DNA from 4 places in the Rhizobium sp. 05L419 genome. Region 3 is predicted to be linked to each of the others. Evidence: riboswitches for the same ligand, from Rfam matches in the RefSeq annotation. Region 3 holds a riboswitch; each other region holds the start of a gene.

Region 1 (3,701 bases), 250 kb from region 3:
ACGATTCCGGTGACCGAGAGCAGGATACCAACGGCAAGTGCCACGGCGGCAAACGGACGGTCGCGAACCATGACGGGCAGAAGCTCCATGATCTGCCGCCCGAAAAGTACATCCGACGGATAGAGCGGATCGGAGAGATAGTGCTGCTTCTGATTGGACACGAATGCTGGGACGAGCACTGCCGGCAGAACGATCAACGCGGACAGAAACCGCCGACCCAACACCGCGTCGAGCGACAGCATCAGCACCGTCAGCATCACGACAGTCGTCATGCCGGGACGGGCCGTCGACGTCACGAACTCCCCGACATCGGTGATAGCCCCACGTGCGATTGATTCGACCGCGACGGTCGCCAAAAGTGCTATCAATGCCGAAAGCGCTACGCTGATCGCACCGCGAAGCGCGGTCGGGCGTCCGCTTGCGCCGACACGCGTGTAAAGCGACGCGACGCGCATTGCCGCTTCAGACCTTAAGACTTGCGCGATCAACGGTGAAACTCCAGTGTCATCAAACCTTCACCGAACTGTCACATCTCCGTCATGAACGCTAGATGAACCGGTTAGGTTTCCCGCATGTATGACTTTATTGATCAAATTGCCCTCGGCGCTTTTGCGTCGATGATGCTGATTTGCGATGGGACATAGCTAGCATACGCAACATAACCGCCGAGAAGTGTCCTTGCGCGAGGGCAGGCGGTGGCGTAGTTCAGACCTTCGTTTGAATCTGAGGTCGAGGAGGCTTTACGTGCGCAGTTCCGTGGAGATCTTTAATGTCCGGACGGGTGTGTCCCGGAGTGTCTGGCAAACCGATCAACTCGTCGAAGCGCCCAATTTCTCACCAGACGGCAGCTACCTCCTGCTGAACGGGGACGGGCTTCTTCACCGTCTCGCGCTCGATGGTTCTGGGCGCGTCGAGATGGTCGATACTGGCTTCGCGATCGCGTGCAACAACGATCACGGGATTTCTCCGGATGGTTCGCGGATCGTCATTTCAGACAAGACCGAATTCGGCAAGTCGGCGATCTACGTTCTGCCTGTCGAAGGCGGCGTCCCCCGCCTGGTTACGACGAACCTTCCGTCCTATTGGCATGGCTGGTCACCGGACGGCCAGGAACTCGCCTATTGCGGCATCCGCAACGACCTCTTCGACATTTACACGATCCCGGTCAGCGGAGGCGAGGAGAAGCGCCTCACCCACGGAGAGGGCCGCAACGACGGGCCTGACTATTCCCTTGACGGCCGATGGATCTACTTCAATTCCAGTCGCACCGGTCTCATGCAGATCTGGCGCATTCATCCTGATGGGACAGGGCTCGAACAAATCACGCACGACGACTACGGCAACTGGTTCGCCCATCCGTCTCCCGGAAACGACAAGGTGCTGATCCTTTCCTATGATCCCGACGTGTTCGACCATCCGCGCGACCTGAATGTCAGGCTGCGGCTCATGGACATGGACGGCGGCAATCTGACGACACTCTTCGAACTATTCGGCGGGCAGGGAACGATCAATGTGCCCAACTGGTCACCAGACGGTGACGAGTTCGCCTATGTCAGATATTTCCCAGCGTCCGCCTGATCGATTGCGTTTGGCGGCATTTCGCGACATAGGTTGCTCGTCGGGTGCCCGCGTCAGCGCGGGAGAATCGGGAATTCGGTGCAAGACCGGAACGTGCCCAACGCTGTAAGGCTGACGTTTGCCGCTCAAATGCCACTGGCTCCGTGCCGGGAAGGCGCGGCAGGCGGGTGACCCCAAGTCAGAAGACCGGCCCGACAATCATAGACTGACCCGCGTGGACGGCGGGCGGTTGTGTTGTTGGGGATTGACGATGCGACCAGACCATTCTGGCTCTCTACCAAGAGCTGCGGCCTTTTCTGAGGACGAACGCAAAGCGGTTTACAAGGCAATTGAGACGCGACGGGACGTTCGCTCGGAGTTTCTGCCTGACATCCTGCCGGACGACGTGATCAAACGTCTCCTGGAAGCCGCGCACCACGCACCGTCCGTCGGCTTCATGCAGCCGTGGAACTTCATTCTCGTGCGCGACCCGGACGTCAAGTCCGCCGTGTGGGACGCCTTCAATCGTGCCAATCTGGAGGCGGCCGAGATGTTTTCCGGCGAACGGCAGCAGGCCTATCGGTCGCTGAAGCTGGAAGGCATCCGCAGCGCCCCGCTTGGAATCTGCATCACCTGCGATCCGGATCGCTGCGGCGACGTCGTGCTTGGACGGACGCACAATCCGCGGATGGATTCCTATTCGACGGTCTGCGCGGTACAAAATCTCTGGCTAGCCGCGCGCGCGGAAGGGATCGGCGTCGGCTGGGTCAGCATCTTCCATGAAGCCGACCTCAAGCAGATCCTCGGCGTGCCCGAGCGGGTCGAGATCGTTGCGTGGCTCTGTGTCGGCTATGTCGACCAGCTGTACGAGCAGCCTGAACTCGCCGTCAAAGGCTGGCGGCAGCGGATGCCAGTCGCAGAGCTGATCTTTGCCGATCGCTGGGGCAATGGCGAAGGGATCGAATAACCGCTACCGCTGCTGCGGTTGAGCACCCGGGGTCGATGGGTGCTTGAGGTCGATTGCCCCCTGATCGCCGGCTAGGAATTGGGGTCCGATCTGGCGGACCTTGTCGCTTTGCAGATCATAGGGCCGGTCGGGCACCTGGGATTGCGGGGCAGGCGCCGCAATCGCAGGCGCCTCCGGCTTCCGGGTCTCGATTTTGGTGATCGAGCCGTTCTTGGGCAGTTCGGTGACTGCAGACTGGTTCTTTCTCATGCGTTCGTAGTAGGCGGGGAGGTCGCAGCTGCAGGACGTTTTTTCCCCCGGCTTGCGGTTCTTGTAGACGAATGCATTCGGCATCGCGCTATAGGGCGCGCCCGTCGCCGTGGAGATCATGTCCGATGTCTCTCCGACGGAGACATCGTGATAGAAAAGCTCCGTATCGACGCCGGGACACATTTTCGCGCAAGTGTCGGCGTCGCGCGCGAAGTCCATCGAAGTCGCGTTGGAGCTGAGCGGGAAGAAGCCTCCGTCACAGGTGCGGACGCACACCGTGTTGAGATGCGAAAGGGGTTGCATACCGGATGGAACATAAGACCTTCGCCGCCCCTGGCCACCGCCGAGCGGTATGAACGTGTCGTCGCGCATCGCCTGATCGTCGATGCTCGGAGGCGGTGCATACTGGGGATCGTCGGGGAGCGACGACTCTGCGTTGCAACTGTTGGCGTCGAGTGCAGCGATCAGCTCGTTGCGCGTGCGGGTATCTTCGCTCTGCGCCCGCAGTTCGTCGCGGCGCTGCTGGAGATAGCTGATATTATCGGCCATCTTGGCTTCCGCCTGCTCGAGCTCGCCACAGAAGTCGGCGTTGTCGCCGCCGATCGTCACCATGCTGCCGGCGCTGCACCCATTACGCCGCAAATCGCTTCTGACTTTTCGAAGCTCGAGATTCTGCTCGGCGATGGCACTCGCATATTTGCGAACCTCGGGCGTGGTTCCTATCACCTGCGGCAGGTCCGCAAGACGCGCGCGCAACTCACCGCAGATCGGCGCGACTTGCGCATAAACCGGTGTCGAAAGGGCGATCAGGAGCGCAAAAGGCAAATTCCGGCGTTTCAAGGCATCGTCCCGTGGATGAGCAAATACCAGTGGATCGGGCGCACGTCCGCCGCCACTTTCCTCAGTAGCCTGTTTGTATTAACAAGCT
Region 2 (3,701 bases), on a different contig from region 3:
GGCATTCGGCTATTGCGGACAGGGCGAGCACATCAACTGCGTCGCCGATGGTGGCACCTTCTGGTACAAGGGCGAGAAGATCGTCATTGCCGATATCGTCAGCCCGGGCATCGACGATGCGCGCTGCGACGGTGAAAGACGTATCGGCTTTGCCGCCAAACTGCGGCTCTTGAACATCCTCAATGCCGGATCCTTCGCGATGAACCCGGCCGGGCAGCCTGGCAAGGCCGGAGCGCCGCGCGTCATCTCCCGCGACGGGCGGTCGATCGGCGTGCAGCTCATCGACGAAGGCCTCGCCCGCAAGCCGGGCAGCGGCGCGTGGTGCGCTTGATCAGCCGCCTGATGGCGCAGCTGCTGTCGCGCATCGAACGCGATGGCCTCGTCCAGCGGCTCCCCGATCCCAAGGACGGACGGAGCCGCCTGATCACCCTGACAGAGCAGGCAGAGGAGCGCCTTCCCGGCGCGCAATCCTGATGGAAGGCAACCGGCAGGCATTGTCGGGCTTCACGGACGAGGAAGTCGACACGCTTCTGAAGCGGCTGAACCAGAATCTGGACGCCAACGCGGGCGATCCGACGGCGGGGTAGGCATCCGTATCCCGTTGACGCTACTTCTGCTTCGGCGACTTGCCGTTGGTGCGGAAGTTGCCGGCAAAGGCGGTATCGGCGCTCTTGGCCGTGCATTCGATGGCGACCGGCTTACCGCCGTAGGGGTTGCCCATCGTGCAGGTGCCCGTCACCTTCACCTGGCCGGTCATCTTCTGACCGACGCCGGTGACGACGAGGCTGAGGGGCAGGCTGACGTTGCCGGCGGATGCCGGCTTGATCTTCGTGCCGTCGCCCTGGAAACCGAGCATCTTGCCGCCGGAGGTGAAGATCAAGGTGACCTGGCCGTTGATCAGCGTCACGCTGGCGATTTCGCCCTGGCACTCCTTCGTCGCATCGACCTTGCCGACCACGAGCTTGGCGCATTTGCCGGCAAGCGTCAGCGCGCCCGGCGCGCCGGGGAAATTCTGGGGTGCGGCATTGGCCGTCGAAGCAAGCGCCGTTGCAAACAGCAAAGCCGTGGCCAGAGTTAGCAGTTTCACCTTCATACCTCGCAAGCGGTCCAGTGGCGGCGCGCCGCGAACGGGCGCCTCTCATGAGCAGTGCCATGCCATCCTTCTGTGTCCGAAATTGGTCGAATCAGCGGTCTGGCCGCGTCACTTCTGGCAAGGCTCGATGGAGAATGGAAGCCATGTGGCGTTTTCAGGCTGAACATCATGAGCCGTTCGGCTTGACCTTGTCATACGGCGTGGCTTAACTGCGCCCGACGGTTCCCCGACGATGACTCCGAGGGGATTAATAGGGAACACGGTGCGGACGACCCAACAAGGGACCAAGACCGTGGCTGCCCCCGCAACTGTAAGCGGATTGCCGATCATCCCAGTGGCGCCCTTTTCGGGCGCCATGCCACTGCGTGACACTCGTTTGCGCGGGAAGGCAGATGAGACGCATATATTCGCGAGCCAGGAGACCTGCCGTCGAAGATAGATCCAATCAACCGGGCGGGGATGCCCGGAACAGGAGCGAGCATGATCGATCTCGACATCGGTGCGAACCGCGTGGCCGTCGCCAATCCCAGGCTTGATTGGGCCATCCATCTTTAGCAACGGCTGACGCAAATCTGCGTCCCGACGCATGGACCGAGGTCCGGCGCCGGGCGGCAGCTGCGAACCCGTCTTCACCCTCGCGTTTCCCGCCCGATCGGCGGGCGCGACGCGTTTTCCTCCATTCTACAAAGGCACTCCATGCGTCACATGCTTCAATCGTTCAGTCTCGTCCTTTTCGTCGCCGGGCTGTCGGCTCCCGCCATGGGCGCGACCCAGTATCCTCTCGCGCTTTCCAATTGCGGCCGGACCGTCACCTTCGACAAGGCACCCGGCAGGATCGTTTCGATCGGCCAGGGCATGACCGAAATTCTCCTTTCGCTCGGTCTCAAGGACAATATCGCCGGCACGGCGGTCTGGGTCGGGCCGGTCCTGCCGCAGTTTGCCGCCGACAACCAGACCATCAAGCGTCTCGCCGACAATGACCCGAGTTTTGAATCCGTCGTTGGCCAGGAGCCCGACCTGGTTGCCGCGGAATTCGAGTGGCATGTCGGCCCCCAGGGCTCGGTCGGCAAGCGGGAGCAGTTTTCCGAGCTCGGCATCAACACCTATATCGCGCCCGCCGATTGCGTCGCGAAGGTCAACGCCGATGGTGGAGACGGCGTGCGCAAGGAGCTCTTCACGATGGAGCTGATCTATCGGGAGATCGGCGAACTTGCCGAAATCTTCGACGTCACGGACCGTGGCGACGCGCTGGTTGCAGCCCTGAAGGCGCGCGAGGCGAATGCGGCAGCATCGATTGCCGACGCCGGCGGCAGCAAGCTCCCCGTCGTCTTCTGGTTCTCCAGCAAGGAGGTGAACGGCGACGCCTTCATTGCCGGCAAGAACAGTGCGCCTGCCTATATCCTGAAGGCGATCGGTGCCAGAAACGTCGTGACGAGCGAGGAGGAGTGGCCGCTGGTCGGCTGGGAAACGATCGCCGAGGCCAACCCCGCGATCATCGTGATCGCGACCATGGACCGCCGCCGCTACGCTGCCGATGACCCGGCGGTGAAAATCGACTTCCTCGAAAAGGACCCGGTGACGAGCCAGCTCGAGGCGGTGAAAGGAAGGCGCTTCGTGATGATGGATGCGCAATCGATGAATCCGACGATCCGCACCATCGACGGGATCGAGGGTCTGGCAAAGGGCATCAAGGCCTTCGGGCTGAGGCAGTGAGCTCCGGGATCGCTGTTTGCGGCAGGTGGTGGGTGCTGAGTGCGCTCATTGCCGTCTCTCTGGTCCTTCTCGCCTTCATGATCAGCCTTGCCGTCTCGATCGGCGAGATCGCCATTCCGCTGCCGACCACGGCAATGGCCGTCGCCAACCGGGCTTTCGGCACGGCGTTCGAGCTCAGCCGCATCCATCAGGGCATCGTGTGGGACTACAGGCTGAGCCGCGCACTCGTGGCGGCAAGCGTGGGAGCGGCGCTGGCGCTCTGCGGGGTGATCCTGCAGGCGCTGCTCCGAAACCCGCTGGCGGAGCCCTACGTGCTCGGCATATCGGCCGGCGCCTCGACGGGGGCCGTGGCCGTCATGATCCTGGGGCTCGGCTATGGGGTGCTGACGCTGTCGTCCGGGGCATTTATCGGCGCGGTCATCGCCTTCCTGTTCGTCGCGCTGCTGGCGGCGGGAACGGGCGGGCAGAACGACCGGGTCGTGCTCTCCGGTGTGGCGGGCTCGCAGCTCTTCAATGCGCTGACATCCTATATCGTTACGACATCGGCCAATGCCGAGCAGGCCCGCGGCGTCATGTTCTGGCTGCTCGGCAGTCTTGGCGGCGTGCGCTGGCCGGATGTGTATCTGGCGGCGCCGATCGCCGGCGCCGGCTTTGTCCTATGCATGTTCCATGCCCGAGCGCTCGATGCGTTCGCCTTCGGTGCAGACAGCGCCGCAACGCTCGGCATCCCGGTCCGCAGGGTCCGCATCGTGCTGCTGGGGCTGACCGCGCTGATGACAGCCGCCGTCGTCAGCATCGTCGGCTCCATCGGCTTTGTCGGGCTGGTCGTCCCGCATGCGGCGCGTTTCATCGTCGGTCCCGGACACCTGCGGCTGCTGCCGGCGGCAACGCTGAT
Region 3 (3,701 bases):
TGACCGAGATCGATCGCCTCCTCGCCGTCATTGATCGTTCCCTGCTGTGCCAGAAGCAGATGCATCGGTTTGCCTTATGCCAGGACTTCTATCGCCTTGCGCACCAAAGTCTCGTCCATCTCGTGCAGCCCGATCACCACCAGACGCGTGCCGCGCGCTTCATCGGGTGCCCAGGCTCGGTCGAAATAGTGATCGATACGGGTGCCAACGGCCTGCAGCTGCAGTCGCATCGGCCTCCCCGGGACATCGACGAAACCCTTGAGACGCAGTACGTCATGCTCCGCGATGATGCCCTTCAGCTTTTCAGCGAAAGCCGAGGGATCGGCAACGGGGCCGAGTTCGACGACGAAGCTGTCGAATTCGTCGTGGTCGTGCGGCGTGCCGTCCTCGTGCTCGAGTTCGTGATGGGACTTGCGGTTGACGATGTCGCCTTCGGTGCCGATGCCGAGACCAAGCAATATGCTTGCCGGCACCTCGCCGTTCTTTGCCTCGATCATGACGGGCTTGCGGGAAATGCGAGAGGCGACCTCGTCACGAACGCGGCTGAGGCTCGCGCTGTCAAGAAGATCGGTCTTGTTGAGAACGATCAGGTCGGCGCAGGTCAGCTGATCCTCGAAAAGCTCCTCGATTGGGCTCTCGTGATCGAGCGATTCGTCCTCGACGCGACGTGCTTCGACGGCATCGTGGTCGTCGGCAAAGCGACCGGCGGCAACAGCGGCGCTGTCGACCACCGTGATCACGCCGTCGACCGTGACCTGCGTGCGGATATCCGGCCAGTTGAAGGCGGCGATGAGCGGCTGCGGCAAGGCCAGGCCGGAGGTTTCGATGACAATATGGTCGGGGCGGTTTTCACGCTCCAGAAGCTTCGTCATCGTCGGGACGAAGTCGTCGGCGACCGTGCAGCAAATGCAGCCGTTGGTCAGCTCAATGATATCGTCCTCGGTGCAGTTCTCCGCGCCGCAGCCCTTCAGAACCTCGCCGTCGACGCCAAGATCGCCGAACTCGTTGATGATGAGCGCAATCCTCTTGCCGCCCGTATTGGAGAGCAGGTTGCGGATCATCGTCGTCTTGCCCGCGCCGAGAAAGCCCGTGATCACGGTCGCGGGGATCTTCTGCTGGTTCATGGAATTCAACCCTTCATTTTCAGCGGCAATCCAGCCGCGATAAAATATACACTCGCAGCTTCCGCCGCGATCATTTGGTGCAGCCGGCCGGCATAGTCGCGAAAATCCCGCGCCATGCGGTTTTCCGGCACGATGCCGAGCCCGACTTCATTGGAGACGAAGACGAGCTGGGCGCGCGCCGTCGGCAAATAGGCGGCAAGGGCGGCAAACTCCGCCGCTATGCCGCGCTCCGCCATCATCAGATTGGTAACCCACAGCGTCAGGCAATCCACCAGGATCGCCCGCTTCTCGCCATCGACAGCCTCAAGGCATCCGACCAGATCGAGCGGCTCTTCGTGGGTGGTCCAGATGTCGCCGCGATCTGCCTTGTGCTGGTCGATCCGCGCACGCATCTCGTCGTCCCAGGCGCGGCCGGTCGCGACGTAGTGGCGCTCCAGACCGCTTGCCGCAACCAGGTGCTCGGCAAAGCGGGATTTTCCAGACCGCGCACCACCGAGAACGAAGGTGGCGCCCGAAGATGAGGTGTTCATGGGAAATGCAATCCGATCTGCGGACCATGCCCGCAAGCGACCGGCAAGACGACCGCGCCATGCGATCGATAAATCTGTCTTTCAGCCATGACAACCTCCGTGCTGGCAGCGGGGACGTCGCCCCATGGGTGGGCTCTGCGCCCGGCACGATATGGCAGGTCTCCTGGCTCGCGGGTTCAGGCCGCGATCGGGGCGGGCCGGTAAACCGGTCGCCCTGATCGTGCCAGCGGATCTTCCTCGCCTTCCCGGCGGCAATCATGAAAAGGCGGACGATTCGTAGACTGAGAGGCGTCCAGCCCCGGCTAATCATGCTTGCACTACCAGTGGCTTTTCCGTCGTCTTCCCCGCCTCACCCGTCTGCACCATGCAGACAACCGGTAATGCGCATCCGACGCCGGACGGAAGACCCTGACCGCTCTACAGTCGCGGGGTCGGCTGTGATGAAAGCGCCCTGATTGGGTCCACCGCGTCACATTCCCTTTTCATCCGAAACGCTTTAGGCGATCCAGAACCATCCGTTATGGATTCATGGTTAGGCAAGCGCCAGTGCGAAGTCAATTGGCTAACCCACTTCGCATTGGATGGGAAAACCATGTCGACCACGCGCAAAGACGACTATCTCTACCGTATTTATGGTATTTTATCAGTGACTTACGCCAGAAGAAATCTGTTGCCATCGCCGGGCTTTTGTTTCAATTGCACCGCAAGCGGATGCCGTCGCCGCCGTCGCACCTCTCCCTCGCCCTTGACCGGGCTTTTGCCCGCCTAGTTTCCTTGCCATGCTCCTCAAAATCGATATGCGCCGGTTCGGCCTGCTTCACACTCTGTTGGATGTAGGACGCATGCGTGCGCTCCTGCGCCGCAGCGAAATGGGCATGGTCATCGCCGGTGCGATCGTCGGCGTCACCTCCGGCCTCGCGGTCACGGGCATGAGTCTTGTTTCCCGCGAGATGCACAGCCTGATCTTCGGCATCAGCGATGTCGAAAGGCTGAGCTCCTCCGAAATCGACAACAAGTTCCTCTTGCTTGCTGCACCCGTGTTCGGCGGCATGCTGCTCGGCCTGCTGATGTTCATCCTGGCAAAGACACGCAAGAAGCCGATGGTCGACCCGATCGAGGCGAATGCGCTCCACGGCGGACGGCTGTCGTTGACGGACAGCATCCTTGTGGCCGTCCAGAACCTGATCTCCAATGGTTTCGGCGCCTCCGTGGGGCTTGAAGCCGGCTATACGCAGCTGGCGTCGGGCATTGCCTCGAAGCTTGGGCTCAAGCTGCAGCTGCGCCGCTCGGACCTGCGTGTCCTCGTGGGCTGCGGCGCGGCAGGCGCGATCGCCGCTGCCTTCAACGCACCGCTGACGGGCGCCTTCTATGCGTTCGAACTGATCATTGGCACATATACCATCGTATCGCTGACGCCGGTCGTCGTGTCCGCTCTCGTTTCGACGCTCGTGGCGCGCCTTCTTGCCGGGAGCGATTTCGTCATCGACGTCGGCTCGTTCGGAGCCGTCATGCCCGCCGACTACGTTCCGGCGGTCCTGCTCGGCGCGTTTTGCGCAGGCGTCGGCATCCTGATCATGCAGGGCGTTGCCTTTATCGAAGAGCTCGCCCGCAGGAGCGCGATCGCCTCGCCGCTGCGGCCCGCGCTTGGCGGCGTCGTCGTTGGCCTGCTTGCTCTCGTCACGCCGCAGGTGCTGTCGGCTGGCCATGGCGCGTTGCATCTGAACCTCGACCGTGAGGTCGCCATCCCCGTGCTKGTCGGCCTTTTCCTGCTGAAGTCGTTTGCATCCGCCATATCCATCGGCTCCGGCTTCCGAGGCGGCCTGTTTTTCGCTTCCCTGTTCATGGGAGCGCTGCTGGGCAAACTGTTTGCCTACTCTGCCCCCTATTTTGCTCACGCAACTTTAACACCTGTCGTCTACGCCGTGGTGGGCATGAGTTCGCTTGCGGTCGCCGTCATCGGCGGGCCACTCACGATGACGTTTCTTGCGCTGGAAATCACCGGTGACTTCCCGATAACCGCGCTCGTGCTCGCTGCCGTACTCACCTC
Region 4 (3,701 bases), on a different contig from region 3:
AAGGTTGAGAGCGTCTTGCAAGCGGTGGCCACCGGACAGACGAAAGTTTCAGGCGCCGCTGTCTCTTCCGAGTTGATCCAGACCGTGCCGTTCGTGGTCAGGATCAGGCTCGACGACGCGGCGTTCGCAGCCAAACTGCCCGCAGGAAGCACTGGTACTGCGGCCATCTTCACGGATCATGTCAAGGCTGCGCAGGTGATCCGCAAAGTACTCTTGCGCCAGATCGCCATCACCAATTACGTCAATCCGTTCTGATTGAGAGGTGACATCCACCTGCGATACGCCAATGGAGCAACCATCCTGAACTGGTCGTTCGTTCGCGATGATCTTCCTCGCAGCGCCGTATGCCGCCAGATCGCTCTTGCAATCCGTGACGAGGTTGCCGACCTGGAGGAAGCCGGTACTGCGATGATCCAGATCGACGAGGCAGCGCTTCGAGAGGACCTGCCCCTTCGGAAAGGCGATCGGGGCACCTATCTCGATTGGGCGGTTGAGGCGTTTCGCATATGCTCGAGCGGCGTTTCCGACAAGACGCAGATCCACACGCACATGTGCTATTCGGAGTTCAACGATATCATGGCTTCCATCGAGACCATGGACGCCGATGTCATCTCGATCGAGACCTCGCGTTCGAAAATGGAGCTTCTCGACGTCTTCCAGCACCAGGACTACCGAACGAGAACGGTCCGTGCGTCTACGACATCCACTCGCCGCGGATTCCAGATGTCGCTCAAATGACGGAACTGCTCGACCTGGCGAGGCGGCGTCTCAATGATACGCAGTTGTGGATCAATCCCGATTGCGGCCTGAAGACCCGCAAATGGGAAGAGGTCAAGCCTGCCCTAGTCAACATGGTCGAAGCGGCGAGGCTGCTCCGCTTGACCAGCCACGGAACGTTGTCGGCCGCCGGCGTCTGACGATCTTTCCACCGGATGAGACGCCGGGGAAATCCCGGCGTCTTCCCGCCGCCCCGTACCGCTTATCCCACCGATCTTGTCGACCGTTGATCATAGTCGTTGACGGGAATCTAACCTTGTCTACTATATATAGTGTTCGAGGTTCCTTCGATTCGCAAGGATTGGAGGCTAAGACGGGAATACGGTGCGCGGTAGCCCATGATGGACTCCGCAATGCCGGAGCTGCCCCCGCAACTGTAAGCGGCGAGCATCCATCTGGGAAAGCCACTGGAGCCGGAAGGTTTCGGGAAGGCGAGGATGGACGCGACGACCCGTAAGCCAGGAGACCTGCCTCGATCAGAAACGTCCACGGGCGGGGTGTCCGGAAGGTCGCGTTGTGCTGCGGAATGAATCCGCGTGTGCCCGCTGCCCCCGAGATCTCGCGATCAGCCAACTTCGGGGTGAAGTCCATGTCTTGAGTTCCAATCCGTATCAGGACGAGTGATGGCCGCTTAGCGTCTGACCGCAGGCGACACCTGTTTTTTCCGTCTCATCGCACGAGCATCGGCGGATGCCCGAACGACCTTTCATGCCATCGAAACACGAGGATACCAATGAACATCACCGTTTACAGCAAGCCTGCCTGCGTTCAGTGCACCGCGACCACGCGCGCGCTCGATAGGCACGGCATCGAATACCTGATCGTCGACGTTTCAACCGATACCCTGGCCTATGAACTCGTCCAGGGTCTTGGCTATCGCCAGGTCCCCGTGGTCGTCGCAGGCGAACAGCATTGGGCCGGCTTCCGTCCCGACATGATCAGCGCGCTTGCCTGACCGGGGAACCGCCGATGGGGCAGATCGTCTACTTCTCCAGCCGATCCGAAAACACCCATCGCTTCATCGGCAAGCTGGGGATGGACGCGGTCCGTATTCCGGTTCTGCCCGATGAAGCCTTTTTCGTGCGCCGGCCTTTCGTCCTCGTGGTGCCGACATACAGCGGCGATGGCGGCAAGGGAGCCGTGCCCAAGCAGGTGATCCGCTTCCTCAACCAGGCGGAGAACCGCTCCAACCTCTGCGGCGTGATCGCCGCGGGCAACAGCAATTTCGGCAAGACCTATGGGCTCGCCGGCGACGTCATCTCCAGAAAATGCCAGGTGCCTTACCTCAACAGGTTCGAGCTCCTGGGTACGGACGAGGACGTCACCAACGTCAAAAACGGATTGGAACGATTTTGGACACGGTTACGCTCGAACGCCCTGTGAAGGTCGAACCCGCGCTGGACTACCATGCGCTCAACGCCATGCTGAATCTCTATGACGACGATGGAAGGATCCAGCTCGACAAGGATCGGCTTGCGGCACGGCAGTATTTCCTGCAGCACGTCAACCAGAATACCGTCTTCTTCCATAACCTTAGGGAAAAACTCGACTACCTCGTGAGCGAAGGCTATTACGAGCGCGAAGTGCTCGACCAGTATTCGTTCAATTTCGTGCGCGACCTGTGCGACCACGCATACGCGAGGAAATTCCGCTTCCCGACCTTCCTCGGAGCGTTCAAGTACTACACCAGCTACACGCTCAAGACCTTTGACGGAAAGCGCTACCTGGAGCGCTATGAAGACCGCGTCTGCATGGTCGCGCTCGCGCTCGCGCGCGGCAACGAGCAACTCGCTCGCGACGTGGTCGACGAGATCATTTCTGGCCGGTTCCAGCCTGCGACGCCGACCTTTCTGAATGCTGGCAAGAAGCAGCGCGGCGAGCTCGTCTCGTGCTTCCTGATGCGCATCGAAGACAATATGGAATCGATCGGGCGCTCCATCAATTCGGCGCTTCAACTTTCCAAACGAGGCGGTGGCGTTGCGCTTTCGCTCACCAATATTCGTGAGGCCGGGGCGCCGATCAAGCACATCGAGAACCAGTCGTCAGGCATCATCCCCGTGATGAAGCTCCTGGAAGACAGCTTCTCCTATGCCAACCAGCTTGGCGCGCGCCAGGGCGCGGGTGCCGTCTATCTCAACGCCCACCATCCGGACATCATGCGTTTCCTCGACACCAAGCGCGAGAACGCGGATGAGAAGATCAGGATCAAGACGCTGTCGCTCGGTGTCGTCATACCCGATATCACCTTCGAACTCGCCAGGAACAACGACGATATGTACCTCTTCTCACCCTATGACGTCGAACGCGTCTACGGGGTGCCGTTCACCGAAATCTCGGTGACGGAGAAGTACCGCGAAATGGTCGCCGACAGCCGCATCCGCAAGAAGAAGATGAAGGCGCGAGACTTCTTCCAGGCGCTCGCCGAGATCCAGTTCGAGAGCGGCTATCCCTACATCATGTTCGAGGACACGGTGAACCGGGAAAACCCGATCGCCGGGCGCATCACTATGAGCAATCTCTGCTCGGAAATCCTCCAGGTCAGCGAGGCGAGCGAATACAATGACGACCTGTCCTACAAGCATATGGGCAAGGATATTTCCTGCAATCTCGGCTCGCTCAACATCGCCGCGGCAATGGATTCGGCCGATTTCGGAAAGACGATCGAGACATCGATCCGGGCGCTGACGGCCGTATCCGACATGAGCCATATCTCGTCGGTGCCATCAATCGAGAGGGGCAACAACGACAGCCACGCGATCGGCCTCGGGCAGATGAACCTGCACGGCTATCTTGCCCGCGAGCGCATCTACTATGGCTCCGAGGAAGGCGTCGATTTCACCAATATCTACTTCTACACCGTGACGTACCATGCCATCCGCGCGTCCAACCGGATCGCGGCTGAACGTGGCGCGAGCTTCAAGGGC

The links. A riboswitch is a leader RNA that binds a small molecule or an ion and turns the genes downstream of it on or off. The one in region 3 is predicted to bind cobalamin.
Region 1: linked by a shared signal. The riboswitch ahead of bluB (5,6-dimethylbenzimidazole synthase) and the one ahead of cobU (bifunctional adenosylcobinamide kinase/adenosylcobinamide-phosphate guanylyltransferase) in region 3 are both predicted to bind cobalamin.
Region 2: linked by a shared signal. The riboswitch ahead of AC1DMK_RS09300 (ABC transporter substrate-binding protein) and the one ahead of cobU (bifunctional adenosylcobinamide kinase/adenosylcobinamide-phosphate guanylyltransferase) in region 3 are both predicted to bind cobalamin.
Region 4: linked by a shared signal. The riboswitch ahead of nrdH (glutaredoxin-like protein NrdH) and the one ahead of cobU (bifunctional adenosylcobinamide kinase/adenosylcobinamide-phosphate guanylyltransferase) in region 3 are both predicted to bind cobalamin.

The regions. Positions count from the first base shown of each region.
Region 1 covers NZ_JBFTOF010000002.1:31,935-35,635, reverse strand. Annotated here, with positions in the region: gene AC1DMK_RS02550 (LTA synthase family protein) at 1-455, opposite strand, end outside; gene AC1DMK_RS02545 (TolB family protein) at 745-1,578, shown strand; cobalamin riboswitch at 1,604-1,787, shown strand; gene bluB (5,6-dimethylbenzimidazole synthase) at 1,829-2,524, shown strand; gene AC1DMK_RS02535 (DUF2865 domain-containing protein) at 2,528-3,613, opposite strand.
Region 2 covers NZ_JBFTOF010000005.1:297,951-301,651, reverse strand. Annotated here, with positions in the region: gene AC1DMK_RS09315 (hypothetical protein) at 1-331, shown strand, start outside; gene AC1DMK_RS09310 (hypothetical protein) at 319-474, shown strand; gene AC1DMK_RS09305 (hypothetical protein) at 608-1,093, opposite strand; cobalamin riboswitch at 1,296-1,538, shown strand; gene AC1DMK_RS09300 (ABC transporter substrate-binding protein) at 1,790-2,806, shown strand; gene AC1DMK_RS09295 (FecCD family ABC transporter permease) at 2,803-3,701, shown strand, end outside.
Region 3 covers NZ_JBFTOF010000002.1:282,525-286,225, forward strand. Annotated here, with positions in the region: gene cobN (cobaltochelatase subunit CobN) at 1-65, opposite strand, end outside; gene cobW (cobalamin biosynthesis protein CobW) at 75-1,124, opposite strand; gene cobU (bifunctional adenosylcobinamide kinase/adenosylcobinamide-phosphate guanylyltransferase) at 1,130-1,654, opposite strand; cobalamin riboswitch at 1,791-2,185, opposite strand; gene AC1DMK_RS03730 (chloride channel protein) at 2,434-3,701, shown strand, end outside.
Region 4 covers NZ_JBFTOF010000035.1:12,190-15,890, forward strand. Annotated here, with positions in the region: partial or broken gene AC1DMK_RS28050 (HlyD family secretion protein) at 1-255, shown strand, start outside; partial or broken gene AC1DMK_RS28055 (5-methyltetrahydropteroyltriglutamate--homocysteine S-methyltransferase) at 295-917, shown strand; cobalamin riboswitch at 1,040-1,266, shown strand; gene nrdH (glutaredoxin-like protein NrdH) at 1,511-1,732, shown strand; gene nrdI (class Ib ribonucleoside-diphosphate reductase assembly flavoprotein NrdI) at 1,747-2,160, shown strand; gene nrdE (class 1b ribonucleoside-diphosphate reductase subunit alpha) at 2,130-3,701, shown strand, end outside.